DNA from 4 places in the Geodermatophilus sp. FMUSA9-8 genome. Region 1 is predicted to be linked to each of the others. Evidence: riboswitches for the same ligand, from Rfam matches in the RefSeq annotation. Region 1 holds a riboswitch; each other region holds the start of a gene.

The links. A riboswitch is a leader RNA that binds a small molecule or an ion and turns the genes downstream of it on or off. The one in region 1 is predicted to bind cyclic di-AMP.
Region 2: it holds a riboswitch for cyclic di-AMP, as region 1 does, so the genes downstream of both, WA616_RS15350 (C40 family peptidase) here and WA616_RS16575 (M23 family metallopeptidase) in region 1, are expected to answer to the same signal.
Region 3: it holds a riboswitch for cyclic di-AMP, as region 1 does, so the genes downstream of both, WA616_RS07240 (hypothetical protein) here and WA616_RS16575 (M23 family metallopeptidase) in region 1, are expected to answer to the same signal.
Region 4: it holds a riboswitch for cyclic di-AMP, as region 1 does, so the genes downstream of both, WA616_RS03425 (transglycosylase SLT domain-containing protein) here and WA616_RS16575 (M23 family metallopeptidase) in region 1, are expected to answer to the same signal.

The regions. Positions count from the first base shown of each region.
Region 1 covers NZ_JBAGKE010000008.1:17,465-22,746, reverse strand. Annotated here, with positions in the region: gene WA616_RS16580 (M23 family metallopeptidase) at 1-353, shown strand, start outside; gene WA616_RS16575 (M23 family metallopeptidase) at 460-1,704, opposite strand; cyclic di-AMP (ydaO/yuaA leader) riboswitch at 1,716-1,858, opposite strand; gene ccsB (c-type cytochrome biogenesis protein CcsB) at 2,182-3,171, opposite strand; gene lnt (apolipoprotein N-acyltransferase) at 3,171-4,739, opposite strand; gene WA616_RS16560 (DsbA family protein) at 5,244-5,282, shown strand, end outside.
Region 2 covers NZ_JBAGKE010000007.1:54,830-60,111, forward strand. Annotated here, with positions in the region: gene WA616_RS15335 (SMP-30/gluconolactonase/LRE family protein) at 1-380, shown strand, start outside; gene WA616_RS15340 (hypothetical protein) at 426-902, opposite strand; gene WA616_RS15345 (hypothetical protein) at 1,127-1,279, opposite strand; cyclic di-AMP (ydaO/yuaA leader) riboswitch at 1,638-1,789, shown strand; gene WA616_RS15350 (C40 family peptidase) at 1,802-2,317, shown strand; gene WA616_RS15355 (hypothetical protein) at 2,467-2,808, opposite strand; gene WA616_RS15360 (hypothetical protein) at 2,971-3,462, shown strand; gene WA616_RS15365 (hypothetical protein) at 3,554-4,240, opposite strand; gene WA616_RS15370 (hypothetical protein) at 4,257-4,679, opposite strand; gene WA616_RS15375 (TM0106 family RecB-like putative nuclease) at 4,672-5,282, opposite strand, start outside.
Region 3 covers NZ_JBAGKE010000003.1:24,731-30,012, forward strand. Annotated here, with positions in the region: gene WA616_RS07230 (cytochrome c biogenesis CcdA family protein) at 55-906, opposite strand; gene WA616_RS07235 (TlpA family protein disulfide reductase) at 909-1,460, opposite strand; cyclic di-AMP (ydaO/yuaA leader) riboswitch at 1,802-1,957, shown strand; gene WA616_RS07240 (hypothetical protein) at 2,248-3,171, shown strand; gene WA616_RS07245 (hypothetical protein) at 3,162-3,578, opposite strand; gene WA616_RS07250 (hypothetical protein) at 3,690-3,917, shown strand; tRNA gene WA616_RS07255 (tRNA-Asn) at 4,116-4,188, opposite strand; gene WA616_RS07260 (hypothetical protein) at 4,329-4,652, shown strand; gene WA616_RS07265 (hypothetical protein) at 4,681-5,262, opposite strand; gene dnaG (DNA primase) at 5,259-5,282, opposite strand, start outside.
Region 4 covers NZ_JBAGKE010000001.1:700,403-705,684, reverse strand. Annotated here, with positions in the region: gene WA616_RS03440 (FMN reductase) at 45-683, opposite strand; gene WA616_RS03435 (LLM class flavin-dependent oxidoreductase) at 680-1,825, opposite strand; gene WA616_RS03430 (DivIVA domain-containing protein) at 2,081-2,971, shown strand; cyclic di-AMP (ydaO/yuaA leader) riboswitch at 3,123-3,286, shown strand; gene WA616_RS03425 (transglycosylase SLT domain-containing protein) at 3,498-4,442, shown strand; gene WA616_RS03420 (class I SAM-dependent methyltransferase) at 4,450-5,103, shown strand; gene WA616_RS03415 (SDR family NAD(P)-dependent oxidoreductase) at 5,128-5,282, shown strand, end outside.

The DNA of each region.
Region 1 (5,282 bases):
GCTGGGGGACGTTCACCTACGGCGTGGACATCGCCGCCCCCATCGGCACACCGATCTATGCGGCCACCTCGGGCGTGGTCCGGCGCGCCGGCTCGGCGACCGGCTTCGGGCTGGCCGTCTACATCCTCGGCGACGACGGCGCCATCACCGTCTACGGCCACATCAACCGGTACTTCGTCGAGGCCGGCGAGCGCGTGGTCGCCGGTCAGCAGATCGCCGAGGTCGGCAACCGCGGCCAGTCCACCGGCCCGCACCTGCACTTCGAGGTGCACCCGAACGGTGCCATGTACAGCGGAGCCGTTGACCCGGTGCCGTGGCTGCGCGCCCGGGGCGTCGAGATCAGCGGCTGCTGACCACCGGCCCGCCCGCGGACCCGGCAGGCCGCAGCTGCGCCGGCCGCCGGCGTCCTGCGGTCACCACGGGCCCCGCTCCGCAGGGCCGGGACCCGCGCGTCGTGGGTCAGCAGCCGAGGTCGACACCGCGAGCGGCCAGCCAGGGCGCCGGGTCGACGCGGTTGGCGTAGAGGCCGCCGGTGTGCGTCTCGATGTGCAGGTGCGGGCCGGTCGACTGGCCCTTGTTGCCCACCTCGGCGATCTGCTGGCCCGCGGTCACCGTCTGGCCGGCGGCCACGAAGTACTGGTTGATGTGGCCGTACACGGTGATGGTGCCGTCGGGGTGCTGGAGGTAGACGGCCAGGCCGAACCCGTTGGCCGGGCCGGCCTGCAGCACCACGCCCCCCTCGGGCGCGCGGATCGGCGTGCCGATGGGCGCGGCGATGTCGATGCCGTTGTGGTTGGTGCCCCACCGACTGCCGTAGCAGGAGGTCACCTGGCCGTCCACCAGCGCGCCGGAACCGGCGCGGGTCAGCGCCAGGTCGGTGCGCTGCTGCTCCTCCCAGGCAGCCGCGGGATCGGCGGCGCCGCGGGCGGCCAGCAGCTGCGTCTCCGCATCGCGCAGCCGCTGCTCGAGGACGGCCTTCTGCGCCGCGGCCGCGTCGTAGGACTGCTGGGACGCCGCGAGCTGCGCCTGCGCACCCGCGTCGGCCGCGGCCGCCGCCCGCGCCGCGGCATCCCGCTCGGCGACCGCCTCCCGGGCTGCGCGGTCGGCCCGCTCCTGGCGCTGCCGGACGTCCTCGAACGCCTCCAGCCGTGCGGCGCGGTCCTCACCGAGGAGGTCCATCGTCGCTGCGCGCTGCAGCACCTCCTCGGGACCCGCCGCGTCGAGGAGCACGGTCGCCCCGCCGAGGGGATCGGCGCCCATGAAGGCCTCCCGCCCGAGCGCGGCGACGTCGTCGCGCGCCGCGTCGACGGCGGCACGAGCGGCCTCCAGCTCGGCGGCCGCGGCCGCCGCCGCGGACTGCGCGGCGGTCAGCTCGGCCGCGGCGGCGCGGGAGGCGTCCGCGGCGGCCTCGGCCTCGACGGTCGCCCGCTGCAGCTGCTCCTCGGCCGCGGCCAGCTCCCGGTCGATGCGCTCGACCTCGGCGGCGAGGTCGCCGGAGACCGGCTGCCCCTCCCCGGCCAGGGATGGCGCGGCACCCGCCGCGGGGGCGGCTCCGCCGGCCAGGAGGGCCGCGACGAGCCCGGCGGGGACGAGGAACCGGCGCAGCCGCCGACCCGGGCGCCGCCGCGGCCGGACCGGCCGCGAGCCGGTGGTGGATCGAGGGACGGGGCACGTGCGAAGGGCGCGGTCGTACAGGGTCGCCAAGACGGCGGCTCTCCGTTCTTCCTGACCGCCTACCGGGTTAGCTGACGGGTTCGGGCTGGAAGTCGCCCTACCTGGCACGCAGCAGCGCACGCAGGACTCACCCCGAGGGTTCGGTGGGTTCCCGGTCCATCCGGCCGGTCGGCGCGGACGGTTCGGCGGGATCCGCCCGAGGTCCTCGGATCGAGGAGCACGGCTCGGCCGGACCGCAGGGAACTGTAGTACGAAGCAGCTTAGTTGTCACGGTCGGATAACGCCTCGCCCCACCTGGGCGCGTCGCGTCGACCCGTCGACCGAGCCGGGGTCGGCCCCCGGCGCGGACGAGACCGGCCCGCGCCGCCCCTCGTCACACCCGGGACGCCCCCGGCATCGGGCGGTCGGCCGCGGTGACGCGGGGCCTCGGCAGGACGCCGCAGCGCCCCCGCCGGTCCTGGCGGCGCGCGTGGCGGCGCGGTCCGCCCGTCCGGGGAGACGGCTCCCTCAGGAGACCCCGCCGTAGGAGTGCAGACCGGTGGAGACCAGGTTCACGAACAGCAGGTTGAACACCAGGCTCGCGAACGCCACCAGGTTGATCCAGGCCGCCGGCCGGCCGCGCCAGCCCGCGGTGGTGCGGGCGTGGAGGTAGGCGGCGTAGAGCGCCCAGGAGATGAACGCCCACGTCTCCTTGGGATCCCATCCCCAGAACCGTCCCCAGGCGCTCTCCGCCCAGATCGCGCCGGCGATGACGGCGAAGGTCCAGATCGGGAACCCGAAGACGGCCGTGCGGTGCGCCACCCGGTCCAGCGCCTCGACCGACGGCAGCCGGCTCCACGCTCCTCCGGAACGCTCCGCCCCACCCGCGGCGAGCCGCTCACGCCGCACGGCGACGAGGTACAGCGCGCTGGCCACGGCACTGACGATGAAGATGCCGAACGAGAGGATGGCTGCCGAGACGTGCACGGCCAGCCAGTCCGAGCGCAGGGCGGCGATCAGCGGCCCGGACTCGGCGTAGAGGTAGAGCCCGATGAGCACCAGGCCCAGCACCACCGGGCCCAGCACGAACAGACCGAGGCCCCGCAGCACGGGCACGCGCACCGCGAAGACGAGGAAGGCGAGCACGCCGGCCAGCACGGCGGCCGTGCCGAACTCGTACATGTTCCCCCAGGGGACCCGGCCGGTCGCCAGGCTGCGGGCGAGGAGGACACCGGCCTGGGCGAGTGCACCGGCAGCGGTCAGCACCATGCCCACCAGTCCCCAGCGACGGCGTGGCGGCCCGGCCTCGGCAGCGCCTTCCACGATGGCGGCGTCCCCGGTGACGGCGTCCCCGGGGAGCGGCGCGGTGCCCGCGCCGCTCCCCACTGCGACGGGCCGCGGCGCCGGGCGCCGGCCGAACGCGAGGTCCGCGGCGAACGCGACCACCGCGACGGCGTAGATCGCCACCGTGACGCTGAAGAGGGTGTCGGACAGCGCCGACAGCTGGTCGGGGGTCATCAACGGCCTTCCACGTGAGGACGGGGGTCGGTGCGGCGACGGGGCCGCCGGACGGGGCCAGCGGACAGGGCCCGGCGCCGGTCGACGACAGTCCCCAGGACGGCCGCGATCCCGACGCCGGTCAGGACCCACTCCGGGACGGCACCGAGCCGGGTGGCCACGGTGAGGTCCCGGCGCTGGGCGATCGGTTCGACGAAGACGCGCGGCGTGAACAGCTCGGACCTCTCGACCACGGTGCCGTCGGGGGCCACCACGGCGGAGATCCCGCTGGTCGCGGCGACGAGGACGGTGCGGCCGTGCTCGACGGCGCGCAGCCGGCTCATGGCCAGCTGCTGCTCGCTCTCGGCCGTGAAGCCGAACGTCGCGTTGTTGGTCTGCACCACGAGCACGGACGCACCGCCGTCGACGACGTCGGAGACGAGCCCGTCGTAGGCGACCTCGAAGCAGATGACGTCGCCGATCCGCACACCGCCGATGTCGAGGACACCGGGCTGGTCACCGGCGAGGAAGTCGCGGCGCAGCAGGTCCACCTGGTCGCTGAAGAACCGGAAGAACGACCGCAGCGGCATGTACTCCCCGAACGGCACCGGATGCCGCTTGGCGTACCGGGCGCCGGGTCCGCTCTGCGGGTCCCACACGATGCCCGCGTTGGTCAGGTTCTCCCCCGGCCCGTCGAGGACGGCGCCGACCAGGATGGGAGCGGCGATCGCCCGCGCGGCGGTGTCGATGGCCGCGGCGGCATCCGCGTTCTGGTACGGGTCGATGTCGGAGGAGTTCTCCGGCCAGATCACCAGGTCCGGCTGGGGACTCGCGCCCGCGGCCACCCGCGCGGCCAACGCGAGCGTCTGCTGCACGTGGTTGTCGAGCACCGCCCGGCGCCGCTCGTTGAACCCGAGGCCTGCCGCGGGGACGTCCCCCTGGATGACCGCGAACGTGGCCGGCCGCCCACCTGTCGTCAGGCTGTCCCCGGGCAGGGGCAGCCAGAGGGCGACCCCGACGGCGGGCACGAGCAGCGCCGCTGCGACGGGCGGGGCACAGGCCCGCAGCCCTGCCCCCCGGTTCCGGACCTTCCCGAGCACCGCCCGGGCGAGCCCGGCGGCGAGGAGCGTGCCGGTGAGGGCGACGGCGAACGACACCGACGCGGCTCCGCCGTAGGCGGCCAGCGAGGCGAACGGGCCGTCGGCCTGGCTGAACGCGATGCGACCCCACGGGAAGCCGCCGAAGGGCACCCGGGAGCGAGCAGCCTCCATCGCGACCCAGAGCGCCGCGGACCACAGTGGCCACCAGCGCAGGCTGCTGGTCAGGGCCGTCGCCGCGCCGAGGGCCGCGAAGAACCCCGCCTGCAGGACCGACAGCGCCAGCCACGGGAAGTCCCCGACGAAGGTGCCGGTCCACTTCAGCAGCGGGACCATGAACGCCAGGCCCAGGAGCAGTCCCAGCACCGCTCCCCGACCTGCGCTGCGGCCACGGACGACGATCCCGAGTGCCAGGGGGCCGCCGACGGCCAGGCCCCACACGCCGTAGGGCGGGAAGGCCAGCCACAGACCCAGCCCGCCGGCGACGCTCACCAGGACGGCGACCGGCCAGGGTCCTCCCGCCGCGGTGGAGGACCCGTCTGCGCGGTACGGCGCGGACGAGGGGGGCGGCCCCGCGGTGGCGGGACGGTGCGCTGCGGTGACCATCAGGCGTGCAGCGGACGGCGGCCCGGGCCGGCGGTCGCCCTGCCCAGGGGGCGCGGACGAGCAGCGACCCCGACCCCGCTGATGTCCACGGCCACGCTCCCCGTCACCCGCGGCCGTCGCCGACCACCCACTCCTACGGTCAATCGTAGAGGCCGCGGATCCACCCTCCGGAACCGACCGGCCACCGAGCGAGCCGTGCCGGCGCGGGGCCGCGACACTCCGGTCGCACGGCTCGCACCTGCGCGCGGTCGGACGCGTTCCCGCGACCGTCTTGTAGCCTTCTCCTAAGCCGTGTCGTAGCCACCGGTGGCCCCTGCGCCGGAGGGCGGTGTGACCCGCCGCCTTGGCGTCCGCCGGCCGCCGGCCGGCCGACCCACCAGGGAGAAGCGCGTGAGCACCAACCTCAAGATCTCGGCCGCCCTCGTGGCG
Region 2 (5,282 bases), on a different contig from region 1:
ACCTCGGCGCCGACGGGTCGCTGACCAACCGGCGGGTGTGGGCGTCGCTGGGGCCGGAGGTCACCGGGCGCACCGTGGACGAGGTGCTGGGGCAGCTCGCCGTCGCCCCGGACGGCTGTTCCCTGGACGCCGAGGGGTGCATCTGGGCGGCCGACGCCGTCGGCGGGCGGGTCGTGCGGGTGGCCGAGGGCGGCGAGATCGTCGACGCCGTCGCGGCGCCCGAGGGACTGGGCGTCTACGCCTGCATGCTCGGCGGCGAGGACGGCCGGACGCTGCTCATGTGCGCGGCGCCGGACTTCTACGAGCACAACCGCGCGCCGGTGCGCGAGGCGGTGCTGCTCGCGACCGAGGTCGACGTCCCGCACGCCGGCCGGCCCTGACCGCACCGCGGCCCCGTCCCACCGGGACGGGGCCGCGGCCGGACGTCAGGGGCAGAGCTCGTCGAGCTTGACCGCGCCGAGGTCGATGGCGCCCTCGACGTCCCCGGTGACCCGCTGGCCGGGTGCGATGTTCTGGGTGCAGACCCGCCAGTTGGCGTCGAGGACCTGGTTGCGGCTGCCCAGCAGGTCGTGGGACAGGCTGAGGAAGACGCCGTTGGTCTGGATCAGGTCCTGGGCGTCCTGCAGCGTCATGCCGACCACGGCGGGCATGAGGAAGTCCACGACCACGGGAGCCGGCGTCACCTCCGGCGTGGGGGCAGGGGCCACCGCGGGCTCGGGGGCGGGCGTCGTCGGGGCAGGCGTGGTCGGGGCCGCCGCGGACGACGTCGCCGGAGCCGACGGGGTGGAGGTGGGCGCGGGGAGGCCGGTCTCGCCGTCGTCCCCGCAGCCGGCGAGGAGGAGGCCCGTGGCGAGCAGGACGGGAAGCGCGCCGAGTCGGCGGCGGGCGGAGGACTGGTTCATGGGACACCCCGTGGTGGTCGTGCGGACGCGCGCCGGCAGCGCCTCCCGGGGAGGTCGGCGCCGGCGTCGCGGAGAGACGCCGGCGAGCGTCACACGGGGTCGGGTCGCCGTCCGGGACGCCGGGGACCGAGCCGTCTCGGAACCGCAACGGACCGTCGCACCGGCCCCGGACGCACCGCGGCCCCCGTCCCGGGGTGGGACGGGGGCCGCGGGCGGATCAGCGGTCAGTAGGCGCGGCCGCCGGTGCCGCCCTTCTTCTGCTTGGCCTGGAAGTCGCGGACGAACTGCTTGATCTTCGCCTGGTTCTGCGGCTTCTTGAGCTCCTGCACGACCTTCGCGGCCACGCCGGAGGCGATGAGGTTCCTCATCATTCCCATGGGGTGCTCCTCTCTCTCGATCCCCCGTTCCGTGCCCCGTCAACGCGTCCGGCAACCGCCACGTCCCCACGCTCGGAGACCGCCCGTCCGTGGGCGGCTCCTGACACCGCGTGCGGACGCACCGCGCCGTCCTTTCTCGTGGGGCACGGCGTGTCCCCGCGCGTCCGCGGTCGCGCGCCGCGGGCTCCGGAGAGGCATCTGTCGTGGTGACGGTGGCGTGTCGGATGGGCGGCCGCCGTCAAGTCCGCGGTTCCGGACCGGGCGTGGCGCGTCCCTCGGGCGGTTGTGACGGTCCGCGGCCCTCCCTACCGTTCCCGCTGGTCCTGGCCGGGTCCCCGTCACGAACCCGTGTGACACCCGCCGGACCACGCCGAACCGGACGCCGGCAGCCAGCCGCCCTCCGGACCGGGGACCCATCGAGTCCCAGGGGTGAAGCGCGACCTCTCGCGCCGGGCGACTCCCCCGCCCGAACCCGTCAGCTAACCCGGTAGGCGACCGTGGAGAACAGGAGAACCGTCGTCCATGACGACTGCACGCACGCCCCTCGCCCGTCGCTCGTTCCGCGGCATCGCCGTCGCGGCCATCGCCGGAGCCGGCATCGCGCTCTCGCCCCTCCCGGCCTCGGCTGCCGCAGGCGGCGGCGGTGGTGGCGGGGTCGTGGCGGCGGCCCCGGTGGCCGCTCCGAACGGCGTCGCCCAGGCGGCCGTCGACACCGCGCTCGCGCAGCGCGGCGACATGTACCAGTACGGCGCGACCGGTCCCGACCGGTTCGACTGCTCCGGCCTGACCAGCTTCGCCTACCGCGCGGCCGGCGTGGAGATCCCCCGCACCTCGCGGGCCCAGTCGACGTTCGGCACCCCGGTGGCGAAGTCCGACCTCAAGCCCGGTGACCTGGTGTTCTTCTACAGCCCGGTCTCGCACGTGGGCATGTACATCGGCAACGGCCAGATGGTGCACGCCTCCACCGCCGGCAAGCCGGTCGCGGTCGTCAACCTCGACTCGATGACCGGTTACCAGGGCGCCCGCCGGGTCGCCTGACGGACGGACGGCGCCTCGGTCACCGCCGACCGGGGCGCCGTCGTCGGTCCCCGCGCCTGTCGTGTCGCCGTGCCGCCCGCTCAGCCCTTCGCCGGCTCGTTCTGGTTCAGCCACCTGCACGAGCTGTCGACGGCAATGCTCGTCCGCGCTCAGTAGGAGGACGGGCTTCCGGTCCTGCGCACAGGCGAGGTGTCCGGCGCCGTCGAGATGCCGCTCGAGCTGCTGCCTGAGGACGCCGAGGTCCGGCTCGACCAGCAGAACGGCGCCGCGTAGGTGGTGGTCGCGGCCTGGCTGGGCCTGCTCGCAAGCGTCGAGGTCGCGCACAGCATGACGAAGGTGTCGGTGGTCGATACGGACGCTGCGGCCACCGATAAGCTGCGGGACAGGCTGGTCGCCGCCGCCCAGGCCGTCACCGAGCCGCCCCCGGGGTCGGTGCGCGTGCGCTTCTGCTCCTTCCGGGACGGGATCGGTGAGCCGTCGTCGCGGCGCATCGCCGCGCCCACTTGGGCGGAGACCTCACCCCACTACGCGGCCGCCACCGCCGGCGGGCTCGCCGACCTCATGGGGATGTCCGGCCTGACCGGGCGCCTCGTGCTGTGGCACGGGGCTCCGGGGACGGGCAAGACGACGGCGGTTCGGACGCTGAGCCGCGAGTGGGCGCCGTGGTGCCGCACGCACTATGTGATGGCCCCGAGCGGCTGTTCGCCGAGCGGCAGTACCTACTCGATGTCGCCGGCGCGGACGAACACCCCGATGACCACACCGACGAGGGCAAGTGGCGGCTGGTCGTGGCCGAGGACTGCGACGACTACCTCCGCGCCGAGGCCCGGGAGCGCGCCGGCGCCTCAGTCGGGCGGCTGCTGAACCTGTGCGATGGCATCCTCGGGCACGGGCTGCCGGTGGTCGTGCCGCTGACGACCAACGAGGACGTCGGCCGAGTGCGCCCCGCGATCACCCGGCCGGGGCGCTGCCTGAGCCAGGTCGAGTTCCTGCCGCTCGCGCCGGCCGAGGCCCGCCGGTGGCTGGGCGACGACGCGGCCGCCGCTCCGGAGCGGCCGATCACGCTGGCCGAGCTGTACGTGATGCGGGAGCAGCGCAGCGCGGGTCCGGGCGCCTCGGCGTCCTCACCGGGCGGCTACCTCTGACTATGCGCATCAGGCAGTGCCACGACGAAGGTCCCTCGCGCGACACGATTGCTTGAGTCCGAGGAGCAACAGGGGCGTGGACACGAAGCGCTCAAGCGATGCCCTTCTCACGCAGACGTTCCTGTACGTGCGGAGGCAGCGAGGTGTAGACGACCACTTCGTCCACCGAGTAGAAGCCACCCCGCAGAGATCGCGCGGCAACGATCGCATCCGCCGTAGCTGCATCGACCTCTAGTCCGGCCGCGATGACGTCGGAAGGAGCGGTGTTCACGTCGATGAGTCCGCCGTCGTCGTATCCCCGGTGGAGGTCCGGACGCCCGATCCCCAACTCGCGTGCCAGAGCGGGGTCGCGCGCGAGCAGCGAGCGTGCCTCTTCCCTCCGACGTCGCCTCTCGAGCGCCTGCGCCATGACCGCGTCAGCACCGCGCATTGCTAGCTCGTGTCCATAGACGCGTCTGCGCAACTGTTGAAGACGGACGCACGCGACCACGAGCAGGACCACGACGACGATGGCGAGCATGTTGTTCAGCCACTCGGGACCGTCCCCTGGACTCTTGCCAGGCTGATCGTCGGACAGCAGGTTCGTGGCCACGACGAAGGCCACAGCCCAGCCGCTGAACGCCAGCGCCCAGAGGCGCGCGGACCGGTCACCGAGGCGATTGGCCGCGTGCCAGAAGGGGATGGCGGCGAAGATCCCGACTGACAGGAACGTGACGGCGAGATACCAGCTGCCGGGGCCAAACCAGCGTCGGGCGCCTTCATGTCGCTGTGATGTCATCGGTCCCCGGTCATTCTCAAGAGTGGACGCCGAGGTGGCGCTCGGCGCAGGACGTGCACAGGCCGGTGTTGTCGTGCACGTGCTCGCGGGCTTTGACCTCGCGGCACACAGGGCACCAGCGGAAGGTCCGCCGACGACGGCGGGCGACCTCCTCGGCCGCCTCCGCCAGCACCGCTCGCTCGTAGACGACCTCGTCGGAGCCGAACCCGCGCTCGGCCGCGAACTCCCACACGAGCTCGTTGCCCGACCACCGCGGCTCCGGGCGGGCCAGCGTGAAGCCGAACCCGTCCCAGCCGACGGCCACCTGCACCGGGCGCCCGCTCACGAACCAGCGCTCGTGCGGCGGCCCGGCGACCTCCGTCCAGCCGTCGCCCAGCGCCCGCACCAGCACGTCCGCGCCGACGCCCAGGAGGCCCGCGAGCTGCGCGGTGTCAGACACCGGCCAGCTCGGCCAGCCGGCACATCGCGTTGACCTGCCGCAGCTGCTCCGGCGTCCGCACCTGCGCGTCGAGCAGCAGCGGGCTCATCACCACGACCGCCAGCGCCTTCGCCCGCGACACCGCCACGTTGAGCCGGTTGAGGTCGTACAGGAACGACACCCCGCGCGGCGCCTCGTCGGCCGAGGTCGACGTCGTCGAGTAGACGACGACCGGCGCCTCCTGCCCCTGGAACCGGTCGACCGTGCCCACGCGTGCGCCGTCGGGCAGCAGCGAGCGGATCAACGCCACCTGGTTGTTGTACGGCGCGACGACGAGCACGTCGTCCGGCCCGATCGGCCGCTCGGCGCCCTCGGCGTCGACCCAGCCGACGCCCTGCAGCGACCGCCAGACGGCGGCCACCTCGGCGGCCTCCTCCGCGGACGACGCGGCCGCCGGCACCGTGTGCGCCACCGACCGCACCGCCAGCCCGCTGCCCGACACCAGCCCGCCCGGCCGCACGGTGATCCGCTCGCGCAGCGCCGCCGACTCCAGCCGGCCCTCGTACGCCAGGTCCGACACGAACCGCGTCAGCGCCGGGTGCATCCGGTAGGTCGTGTCGAGGA
Region 3 (5,282 bases), on a different contig from region 1:
CGCCTCATCGGGCACCATGGCGCCGGGCGCCTCCATCCACGGGCAGCGGGTCGGTCAGACCACCGAGGTGCCCAACCCGGTGGCCGCCAGCCAGGAACGCAGCCACATCATCACGCCGTCCCACCAGCCGGTGACGAGCAGCACGCCCAACACGACCAGCAGCACGCCACCGATGCGCATCACCGTCGAGGCATGACGCCGCGCGAAGGCCGAGAAGGTCAGCGCCCGGCGGGCACCCAGGGCCACGAGCAGGAAGGGCACCCCGAGGCCGACGCAGTAGGCCAGGCCCAAGACGGCGCCGCGAGCCGCCGAGGCCTCGGTGTAGGCCAGGGAGTTGACCGCCGACAGCGTGGGCCCCAGACACGGCGTCCAGCCCAGACCGAACACGACGCCGAGGACCGGCGCGCCCGCCAGCCCCGCCCGCGGACGGTGGTGGAGGCGCCGCTCATGCTGCAGCCAGGGTAAGGCGCCCAGGAAGGCCAGGCCCATGACGATGGTGACGACACCCATGACACGGGTGAGCACGGGCGCCCACTCGAGCAGCAACCGCCCCAGGCCGCCGAAGAGCGCACCGAAGGACACGAAGACGACGCTGAAGCCGATTACGAAAAGCATCGCGCCGGCCAGCACCCGTCGCCGGTCGCCGCGGCGCTCGGTGGACGCTGCGGTCGTCACAGCGCGAGGGCCCGACGACGCGCCCTCGGCCGTCGTCGGCGGTGGAGCAGTCGGGCGCCCACCGGCGTTGGCGCCGGTGAGGCCTGCGACGTAGCCGAGATAGCCAGGCACCAGCGGCAGCACGCACGGCGAGGCGAAGCTGATGAGCCCGACGAGGGCAGCTACCGCTACCGCCAGCAGCAGCGAGCCATCGGTGACGATGCCGGCGAAGGTCGCGCCCAGGTCATCCATGCTCAGGCCTCCTCGGCCAGCAACCCATCGAGGGCGGCGCGCAGGTCCTCGTCCGGCACGGCCGCGACGTAGACCGCTGCTACGCGGCTGCTGCGGTCGAGCAGGATCGTCGTGGGCACCACGTTGGCCGGGAAGCCGCGGAAGGCGAGGGCGACCTCGCCCGCGGGATCGAACAGCGAGGGGTAGGTCGCCCCGACGGTGTCGACGAAGGCCCGCGCCAGCTGGCGCTGGTCCTTCACGTTGACGCCGAGGAACTGCACACCCCGCTCGGCGACCTCGGTGTAGACCGCCTGGAACTCAGGGGTCTGCACCCGACACGGCGTACACCATGAGCCCCAGAAGTTGATCACGACGATGTCACCGACCAGTGAGGCAGAGTCGAAAGCGGAGCCGTCGAGCAGCTCCCCCGTGAACGACGGCGCCGACCGACGGGCCTCCCCGGGGACCAGCTGGCCCAACGGCGTCGCCTCGGTGAAGTCGAACTCGCCGAGCTCAGGTCCCGCGTCCGCACCGGCGTATGAGCCGCCCGAGCAACCGAGCAGTAGAGCAGCCACGCCGGCACCTGCGGCCACCAGCACGCCACGCCGGCTCAGAGTCCTAGGTAACAAGGGTGTGCTCCCACTGCGTAGAGCTAGCCGCTGGTTCAGCGGCACGGACAGCGCCTCCCAGGTCCGCAGGTGCCCCGCAGAGCCATGCTAACATCGCTCCATACCGATGAAAGCGCCGGGATGGCGGCCGGCGTGACCGGTGGTTCCGCGACAAGCGGTGCGTCGGCCGGACACCTCGTCCGCGACGTGGGTCACCAACGACTCCGTGGTCGCGGTTTGTCACAGCGCGATAACAGCCTCTACCGTGGCCGGGTCCGATCGGTCCACACGCCCCTTCCGGGGAGTCCGAGCGGACGCCGCCGAGTCGCCTTCACCGGCGAACCGGGGACCCACTGCAGTACTGGGGTGAATCGCTCCCGGGGAGCCCGATGTCCCGTGGGTGCGCAGGGCGTCTTCCCGCCCGAACCCGTCAGCTAACTCGGTAGGCGGCGACCGGAAGAACGGAGAGCTGCCGCATGGCGCGCCCGAGCCCCGCCGCACCACCACGACGTCTCCAGCCCCTCTGCCGGACCGGGCCGCGCCCGCGCATCTGACCGCTCGCGGCCGCTCTGCGCCGAGCGCCCCATGCAGGCCCATCAGCCCGAGCGCCTCACGCTCGACCGGCCCCCGCCGGTTCCCGTGGAGCACCTGCCTACCGCTCGACGTCCGCGGTCTGCCGCTGCCTCGCCGCTTGACCTCCCCGCAGCCGCGCCCGCGCGCCGCTGTGCCCGAACACCCCGGAGCACCACCACTCATGGACGTCCGCACCACCACCACTGGCCGCGCCGCTGGGCGCCGCGGCCGGACCGCCCGGTCGGTCATCGCCCGCCGCCGTCCCGGCCTCCTCCTCGGTGTCGCCACCGCCGGCGCGGTCCTCGTCAACGTCCTCACCGGCACGGGGCCGGCCGCGCAGGCCGGGGCCGCATCCTCGGAGTCGGCCAGCGTCGCCGAGGCCCTCGGCCTCTCCAGCCAGTCCAGCCCGGCGAATGCCGCGCCGGATCTGGAGCCGCTGCAGGACATGACCGCCAGCCGCAGCAGCCGGGAGGCTCAGGAGAGCGCCGCCCAGCAGGCGCAGGCCGCCGCTGACCAGGCTGCGGTCGAGCGACAGCGGGCCGAGGCCGAGGCCGCCGCCCAGGCCGAGGCCGCCGCTCGGGCCGAGGCCGCCGCTCGGGCCGAGGCCGCCGCCCAGGCCGAGGCCGCCGCCCAGGCCGAGGCCGCCGCCCAGGCCGCCGCCGCGGCGTCGGCCCAGGCGGCGTCGGAGGCCCCCGACGAGGAGCCCGGCATCGGTGCGGTGGCCGCCAGCACGGCCGTGACCGCGGTCGCACGGATCACCAACACCGCGGGATCAGCGAAGCCGCAGTCGCAAGCGGCTGCGGACGCTGTCGTCTCCAACGTGCCCGGCGCGGACGGCATCACCATCGGCGGTACCCGGGCCAGTGCGGCCGACCCCGGCGGCCACCCCTCCGGGCTGGCCTTGGACTACATGGTGCTCTCCGACACCGCCCTGGGGAACGCGATCGTGCAGTACCACATCGCCAACTGGGACGCGCTCGGCGTCGACTACCTGATCTACCGGCAGCGCATCCTGCAGTCGCCGGGTGGCTCCTGGTCGACCATGGCCGACCGTGGCAGCGCGACGCAGAACCACATGGACCACGTCCACGTGAACTACCAGTGATCCCCGCCGGGGACCGCACGCCGTCCACGATGTCCGGCCGGTGATCCTGGCCAGGAGGTGACCCTCCGGATCGCGCGCACGGGATCTGGCCCGCGGTGCGCGCACGTCGACGTATCCCCTCCTCCCGCGTCCTGCCGGCCCCGGCCCTGCGCCCACTGCGGCGCGCGCCTCGCGCCGATCGCTTCACCCGCAGGCCAGGGGCTGACCGGTCGGGTGGCGGTCCAGGTGAACCAGGGCCGGCCGAGATCGTCGGTGGTGATCTCGGGACCGGTCACGGTCAGCGTCGACCAGTCCAGCAGCCCCGGGTCTCCGGCGTCGAGCACCCGGTGGCGGAGCGCTGCCCGCAGTCCCGCGGTCGCCCGGCCGAGGTTGTCGTAGGGCAGCGACGTCGACGCCTGGTAGGCCACGGTGCGCATCGTCCCTGGACCGCCGCACTCTCGGCACGGTTCGGTCACGTGCTGTCACACCAGAGGGTCGGTGCGCGTGGCCCGCCGGCGCCGGCGGCTAGACCCGTCCGCGTGACCGTCCCCATCCGCCTGCTGGACGAGCGCCGCTTCGACCCGCCCCGCGACGTCGAGGTGCACAACGACGGCCGGTGGTGGTCCGGCCACCAGTCGGCCTGGCGTCTGTGCGACGACGGGTTCGGCTGGCGTGCCGCGGTCACCTGGCGGCAGCTGCACGACTACGGCTGGGGCCGCCACCTCACGAGCGTGCCGCCGGATCGGGTCCGCATCAGGACGCGGTGAGGCACTGCCACCCGCGTCCACGGAGCGAGCATGTCGGCCGCCCGGGGCGTCGACAGGCCGGGCCGTCCACCCGCCAGCACCAAGGCCCCCCGGCAGGGAGGAACGTCCACGGCACGGGCGGCCCGCTTATTTGTTGGTCGTAAGTTGGTCGCGGACCCGGGCTCGAGATGCCCTGCACGACGCTGACCTGCGGTGTTGCTCCCCCGATTGGACTCGAACCAATAACCCTGCGATTAACAGTCGCATGCTCTGCCAATTGAGCTACGGGGGACGGGCGGGGACGACCCGCGCGCCCGTCGAGAGTACCGCACGGCTCCGGACGTCCCGCGGAGGCTCCTCCGATCGCGGACGGCAGCGTCCGCCCGTAGCGTGATCACCCGGTCCGTGTCTGTCTCGAACCCGGAGGTCCCCGTGGCCAAGTTCTCCTTCCTGCTCGGCTTCGGTGCCGGCTACGTGCTCGGCGCGAGGGCCGGCCGCGAGCGCTACGAGCAGATCGTCGGCCTGTGGTCCGACGCCAAGGACAACCCGCAGCTGCAGGGCCTGGCCGGCATGGCACAGGCCCGCGCCGACGACGTCGTCAGCTCGGTGAAGTCGAAGATGGGCCGCGACACCGGAGCCGACAGCGACGGCGCGCTCAGCGCCCGCAGCACCGGGACCACGACGATCCCGCCGGCGACGACGACCGAGGCGCCCGACCTGACCGCGCTGCCGGCGGACCCGCCGCCCGTCGGCTGAGCCGCACCGCCGGGCGGCCGGGGCGCACTCAGCCCGGCTGCTCGGCGGCCAGCGCCTCCTCGAGCTTCGCCCGGGCGGCCGCCCGCGCCCCCGGGTCGCCGCGGTCGGCGTCGTCGTCGAACACGACCGTCCACTCCCGCGCGGCCTGACCCGGCACGCGGCGCGCCACCAGCAGCACCCCACCCCCGCCGGGCAGCGGCGAGCGCCGGCTGGCCACCACCGTCTCGTCCACCCGGCGGCGCACCACGGCCGGCAGGTCGCCCGCGTCGGCGAGCGCGTACCGCTCGGCCGCCTCGCGGGCCTGCACCCCGGGCTCGACCTCGGTCAGCGCGGTCACGGTGAACGAGCCGCCGCCGTCGTTGGTGGCCGCCCAGCGGGCCGCGCCCACCTCGTGCCAGCGCAGCACGCCGACGTCGCCGGCCTCGCCGAGCGACAGGTCGGCCGGCACGACGCGCAGGCCCCGGCTGGTGGCCACCAGCCAGCCCCGCTCCCGCACCAGCGCGCCCCACGCGAGCACCCGCTCGTCCGGGTCCGGGGACGCCTGCACGACGGCGCGCACCGGCTCCGGCGGGCGGGTGAACCGGCGGCGCAGGTGCGCGGCCAGCCTCACTCGGCCAGCCCGCCGATCGC
Region 4 (5,282 bases), on a different contig from region 1:
AAGCTCCACGCACGTCCTGGGGTCCAGGACGTGCGTAGAGCTTCCTATGCCTCGCCCCGGAGGAGCTGCTCGAAGGAGGGGACGTCGGCGAAGGGGTCCGCCGGGCGGGCCGACGCCGGGCGCCCGGTGACCAGGTCGGCCAGCTCGCCGGCCGCGCGGGTGACCCGGCCGCTGAGCTCGGCGCTGGTGCCGTCGCCGCCGGCCCAGTCCTCGCTCGCCGCGAACACCGCCGTCGGCACGGTCACCGCCCGCAGGTAGGCGAACAGCGGCCGCATGGCGTGCTCGAGCACCAGCGAGTGCCGCGCGGTGCCCGCGGTGGCCGCCAGGAGCACCGGCTTGCCGGTGAGCGCGTCCTTGTCGAGCACGTCGGCGAAGGACTTGAACAGGCCGCTGTAGGAGGCGGTGAACACCGGGGTGACGGCGACGACGCCGTCGGCCCCGGTGACGGTCTCGATGGCCGCGCGCAGCGCCGCGTTCGGGAAGCCGGTGACGAAGGCGTCGGCGAGGTCGCGGGCGTGCTCGCGCAGCTCGACGACCTCCACCGTGGCGTCCTCGCCCCGCTGGCGCAGGGCGGCGACGGTCGCGGCGGTCAGCCGGTCGGCGAGCAGCCGGGTCGACGACGGCGTCGACAGCCCGGCGCTCACCACGGCCAGGGTCCTGGTGGTGCCGGTGCGGGTGGTCATGCGGGGACCTCCTCGGCGGTGCGCCCGGTGACGTCGTCGCCGGCGGCGTGCACGGTCGGGTCGACCGCGCCGCCGCGCGCGGCGACGCGCGAGGCGTGGGTGGGGGCGTCGGGCACGTGCGCGGGCTTGAGGGCGGCGAACTCGCGGCGCAGCACCGGCACGACCTCCTCGCCGAGCAGGTCGAGCTGCTCGAGCACGGTCTTCAGCGGCAGGCCCGCGTGGTCGACGAGGAACAGCTGGCGCTGGTAGTCGCCGACGTAGTCGCGGAAGCCGAGGGTCCGCTCGATCACCTGCTGCGGGGAGCCGACGGTCAGCGGCGTCTCGCGGGAGAAGTCCTCCAGCGACGGGCCGTGGCCGTAGACCGGAGCCTCGTCGAAGTAGGGCCGGAACTCGGCGACGGCGTCCTGCGAGTTCTTCCGCATGAACACCTGGCCGCCGAGGCCGACGATCGCCTGGTCGGCGCGGCCGTGGCCGTGGTGCTCGAAGCGCGAGCGGTAGAACTCGACCATCCGCTGCGTGTGCTCCTTCGGCCAGAAGATGTGGTTGGAGAAGAAGCCGTCGCCGTAGTAGGCGGCCTGCTCGGCGATCTGCGGGCTGCGGATCGAGCCGTGCCAGACGAACGGCGCGACGCCGTCCAGCGGCCGCGGCGTGGACGTGAAGCCCTGCAGGGGGGTGCGGAACCGGCCGGTCCAGTCGACGACGTCCTCGTCCCACAGCCGGCGCAGCAGCGCGTAGTTCTCGACGGCGAGCGGGATGCCGTTGCGGATGTCCTGGCCGAACCACGGGTAGACCGGGCCGGTGTTGCCGCGGCCCATCATCAGGTCGACGCGGCCGCCGGCGAGGTGCTGCAGCATCGCGTAGTCCTCGGCGATCTTCACCGGGTCGTTGGTGGTGATCAGGGTCGTCGACGTCGACAGCTGCAACCGGCTGGTCTGCGCGGCGATGTAGGCCAGCGTGGTGGTGGGGGAGGACGAGAAGAACGGCGGGTTGTGGTGCTCGCCCAGGGCGAAGACGTCGAGCCCGACCTCCTCGGCCTTCTTCGCGATGGTGACGACGTCCTGGATCCGCTGTGCCTCGCTGGGCGTGCGGCCGGTCGTGGGGTCGGTCGTGATGTCGCTGACCGTGAAGATCCCGAACTGCATCTCGTCCTCCATCTAGTTGAGAGCGCAACTACGGTACCGCGTGCAACACCAGGAGCCCCCAGGCATTCCCGGGCCCGCGTGACCGCGCCGTGACCTCCCCGTCGCTCCGGGTGATCGGTCCGGCACGGCCGGATGTGCCCACTCCGGAGGGGCCCGCGGCGCCCTCCCGCGCGGCAGCGGCGGTGGGAGCCTGTGATCACCGTCTCCGGCGCGCCGGGGCGGGCCGGGTCGGACGGGCACCGAGGGGGAACCGGGATGGCGCAGCAGGACGAGGGCACCGCCCAGCAGCGGGCGGAGGGCGGGGCCGGGCCCCGGCCGGGGAGCGGCCTCGACGGCCTCCTCGGCACGGCCCCGGTGTTCACCGGCGCCGTCCGCGGCTACGACCGCGGCCAGGTCGACGCCTACGTGGACTGGGCCGAGACCGAGGTGCTCGTCCTGCGCCGCGAGAACGACCACCTGCTCACCCGCTACGCCGCCGTCTCGGCCGACCTGCAGGCGGCGCGCGCCCGGCTCACCTCGCTCGTCCGCGAGCGGGACGCCGCGCCCGGCCCGGAGGAGGCGCAGGCCCTCCGCGAGCGCGCGGAGCAGGAGGCCGCGGCGCTGCTCTCCGCCGCCGAGGAGGAGGCCCGGCAGGTCCTCGACGACGCCCGGACCGAGGCGGCGGCGCGCCTGTCCGGCGTCGCGGAGATGCGCGAGGCGGTGACGGCGCTGCGCGACCAGACCCGGTCGGAGGCCGCGGCGGTCCTGGAGGCGGCCCGCCGGGAGGCCGAGGGCCTGCGCCGCGCGGCCGCCGAGGAGCGCGACCGGCTCGACCGGGAGGCCGCCGAGGGGCGGGCGCGTGCCGACGCCGAGGCGGCCGAGCGTCGCCGCGCGCTGGAGTCCGAGCTCGGCCCGCTGCTCGAGCGCTGCGAGCAGGCGCGCGGGTGGCTGCGCCGGCTGACCGGCCAGCTCGACGAGGCGCTCGCCGTGGTCGCGGGGGCGCTGCCCGACGACGTCGCCGTCCTCGCCGACCGCCGGGAGGCCGGCATCGGCAGCGGCGCAGGAGGCGGCTCCGGGGACGGCGCGGCCGCCCCCGCGGACGGCGATGCGTCGCAGCTCACGGTGCTGCAGGGCGGCAGCCGGCCCGAGGTCGCGGCGGCCTCCTGACCGGCGCGGACGGCCGCCCGGCGGGGTCCCGGGGCACCCCGCCGGTCCCGGCCGTCCCACGCACATCTCCGGTCCCGTGTTGTCACGGACCGGTAACGACGCCTACCGTGACCGCGTCCGGTCGGTCGTCTCGTCCCCACCCGGGGAGCCTGACCGGACGCCGCCGAGTCGCGTCCGCACCCGCGGTCGCGAGCCGGGGACCCACCGCAGTCCTGGGGTGAATCGCACCCCGGCGAGCGACCGCTCGCCTGGTGCGTAGGGCTTCTTCCCGCCCGAACCCGTCAGCTAACCCGGTAGGCGGCCACGGAAGGAACGGAGAGTCTCCGCATGCCCGCCTCCGGGCCTCCCCGGCCCGCAGGTGCAGCCGTGCGCGCGCTGCGCGCCCCCGCGTCCGCCTGACGCCGGCTCCCACCTGCCCGCTCCCGGCCCCCCGCCGGGACCCGTGGACCGCGACATCCGCCAGACCGCGTGGCACCGCCCGAACCCCGGGCGACCGCGCACTCTCCCTCGGAGCACCCACCCCCTCATGCGTTCCCGTACCCGCACCTCCGCCGCCGACGCGCCCGCGACCGTCGAGGCCAGCGTCGTCGAGAGCACCGCCGTCGAGAGCACCGCCGTCGAGAGCCCCGCCGTCGAGAGAACCGACACCGCCGTCCTCGAGGCCGTCCGGCCCGCGAGGGTCCGCCGCGGCTCCCCGCTGCTCGGCCCCCGCCGCCCCGCGCTGCTGCTCGGCGCCGCGGCCGCCGGCGCGCTCGTCGTCGGCGTGCTGTCCACCAGCAGCCCCGCCGCCTCCGCCGGCACCGACACCGTCAGCGCCTCGGTGAGCGTGGCCGAGCAGCTCGGCATCCCGCAGCAGCCGGCCGCGTCCGCGCCGGCCGTCGAGGAGACCGACCTCGCGCCGCTGGAGGACCTCGCCGCCTCCCGCAGCCAGCGCTCGGCCGACGAGACCACCGCCGCGCAGGCCCAGGCCGCCGCCGACCAGGCCGAGCTCGACCGCCGCGCCGCCGAGGAGGCCGCGCGGATCGCCGCCGAGCAGGAGGCCGCCCGCCGCGCCGCCGAGGAGGCCGCCGCCCGCGCCGCCGCCGAGGCCGCCGCCGCGGAGCAGGCCGCCGCGGCCGCCGCCCAGCAGCAGTCGACCTCCGCCGCCGCCCCGGCGCCGGCCGCCTCCGCCGCCCCGGCCGCCCGCGGCTCCTTCAAGGAGTACGCGATGAGCAAGGTCGGCAGCGGCGAGCAGTTCTCCTGCCTCGAGAGCCTGTGGGGCAAGGAGAGCGGCTGGAACCCCAACGCGCAGAACCCGAGCAGCACCGCCTACGGGATCCCGCAGTTCCTCGACTCCACCTGGGCCAGCACCGGCATCGCCAAGACCTCCGACGGCTACCGGCAGATCGACGCGGGCCTCATCTACATCGAGGAGCGCTACGGCTCCCCGTGCGCCGCGTGGGCGCACTCCCAGTCCACCGGCTGGTACTGATCGCCGCGTGACGGAGGCCGGTCCCCGGGTCGTGCCCGCGGGCTTCGTCCGCGCGCACACCCAGGTCCGCCGTCCGTCGCTGGTCCCGGAGGTGCGGCTGCACGTCGCCGACGACGTCGTCGCCCTCTGGGAGGCCATGGAGGTCGCCGCGGGCGGCGCCGGTGAGGCGCCGCCGTTCTGGGCGGCCGCCTGGCCGGGCGGGCAGGCGCTGGCCCGCGCGGTGCTCGACGGCGCGGTGCCGGTGGGTGGCCGCCGCGTGCTCGACCTCGGGTCGGGCAGCGGCCTGGTCGCGATCGCCGCGGTGCTCGCCGGCGCCCGGCACGTGCTCGCCAGCGACGTCGACCCGTTCTCGCGGACGGCGGTCGGCGTCAACGCCGGCCTCAACGGGGTGGCCGGCATCAGCGTCACCGGCGACGTGCTCGACCGCGAGCCGCCTGCCGTCGACGTCGTCCTGGCCGGCGACGTCTGCTACGACCGCGAGATGACCGAGCGGGTGCTGCCCTTCCTCGACCGGGCCCGCGCCCGCGGCTGCGAGGTGCTGGTCGGCGACCCCGGCCGCCCCTACCTGCCGCACGAGCGGCTGGAGCCGGTGCTCGCCCTCGACGTCCCCGAGACCGAGGGGCCGGGCCTGCGCCGCACCACCGTCTGGCGGCTGCCCTGACCCCCGGCGGCTAGCGTCCGCGGCGTGCGCCCCTACGACTTCACCGGCACCGCCGTCGTCACCGGTGCCGCCAGCGGCATCGGCGCGGCCCTGGCGCCGCAGCTGGCCGCCCGCGGCACCGACCTCGTCCTGCTCGACCGCGACGGCGACCGGCTGGAGCGCGTCGCCGCGTCGGTGCG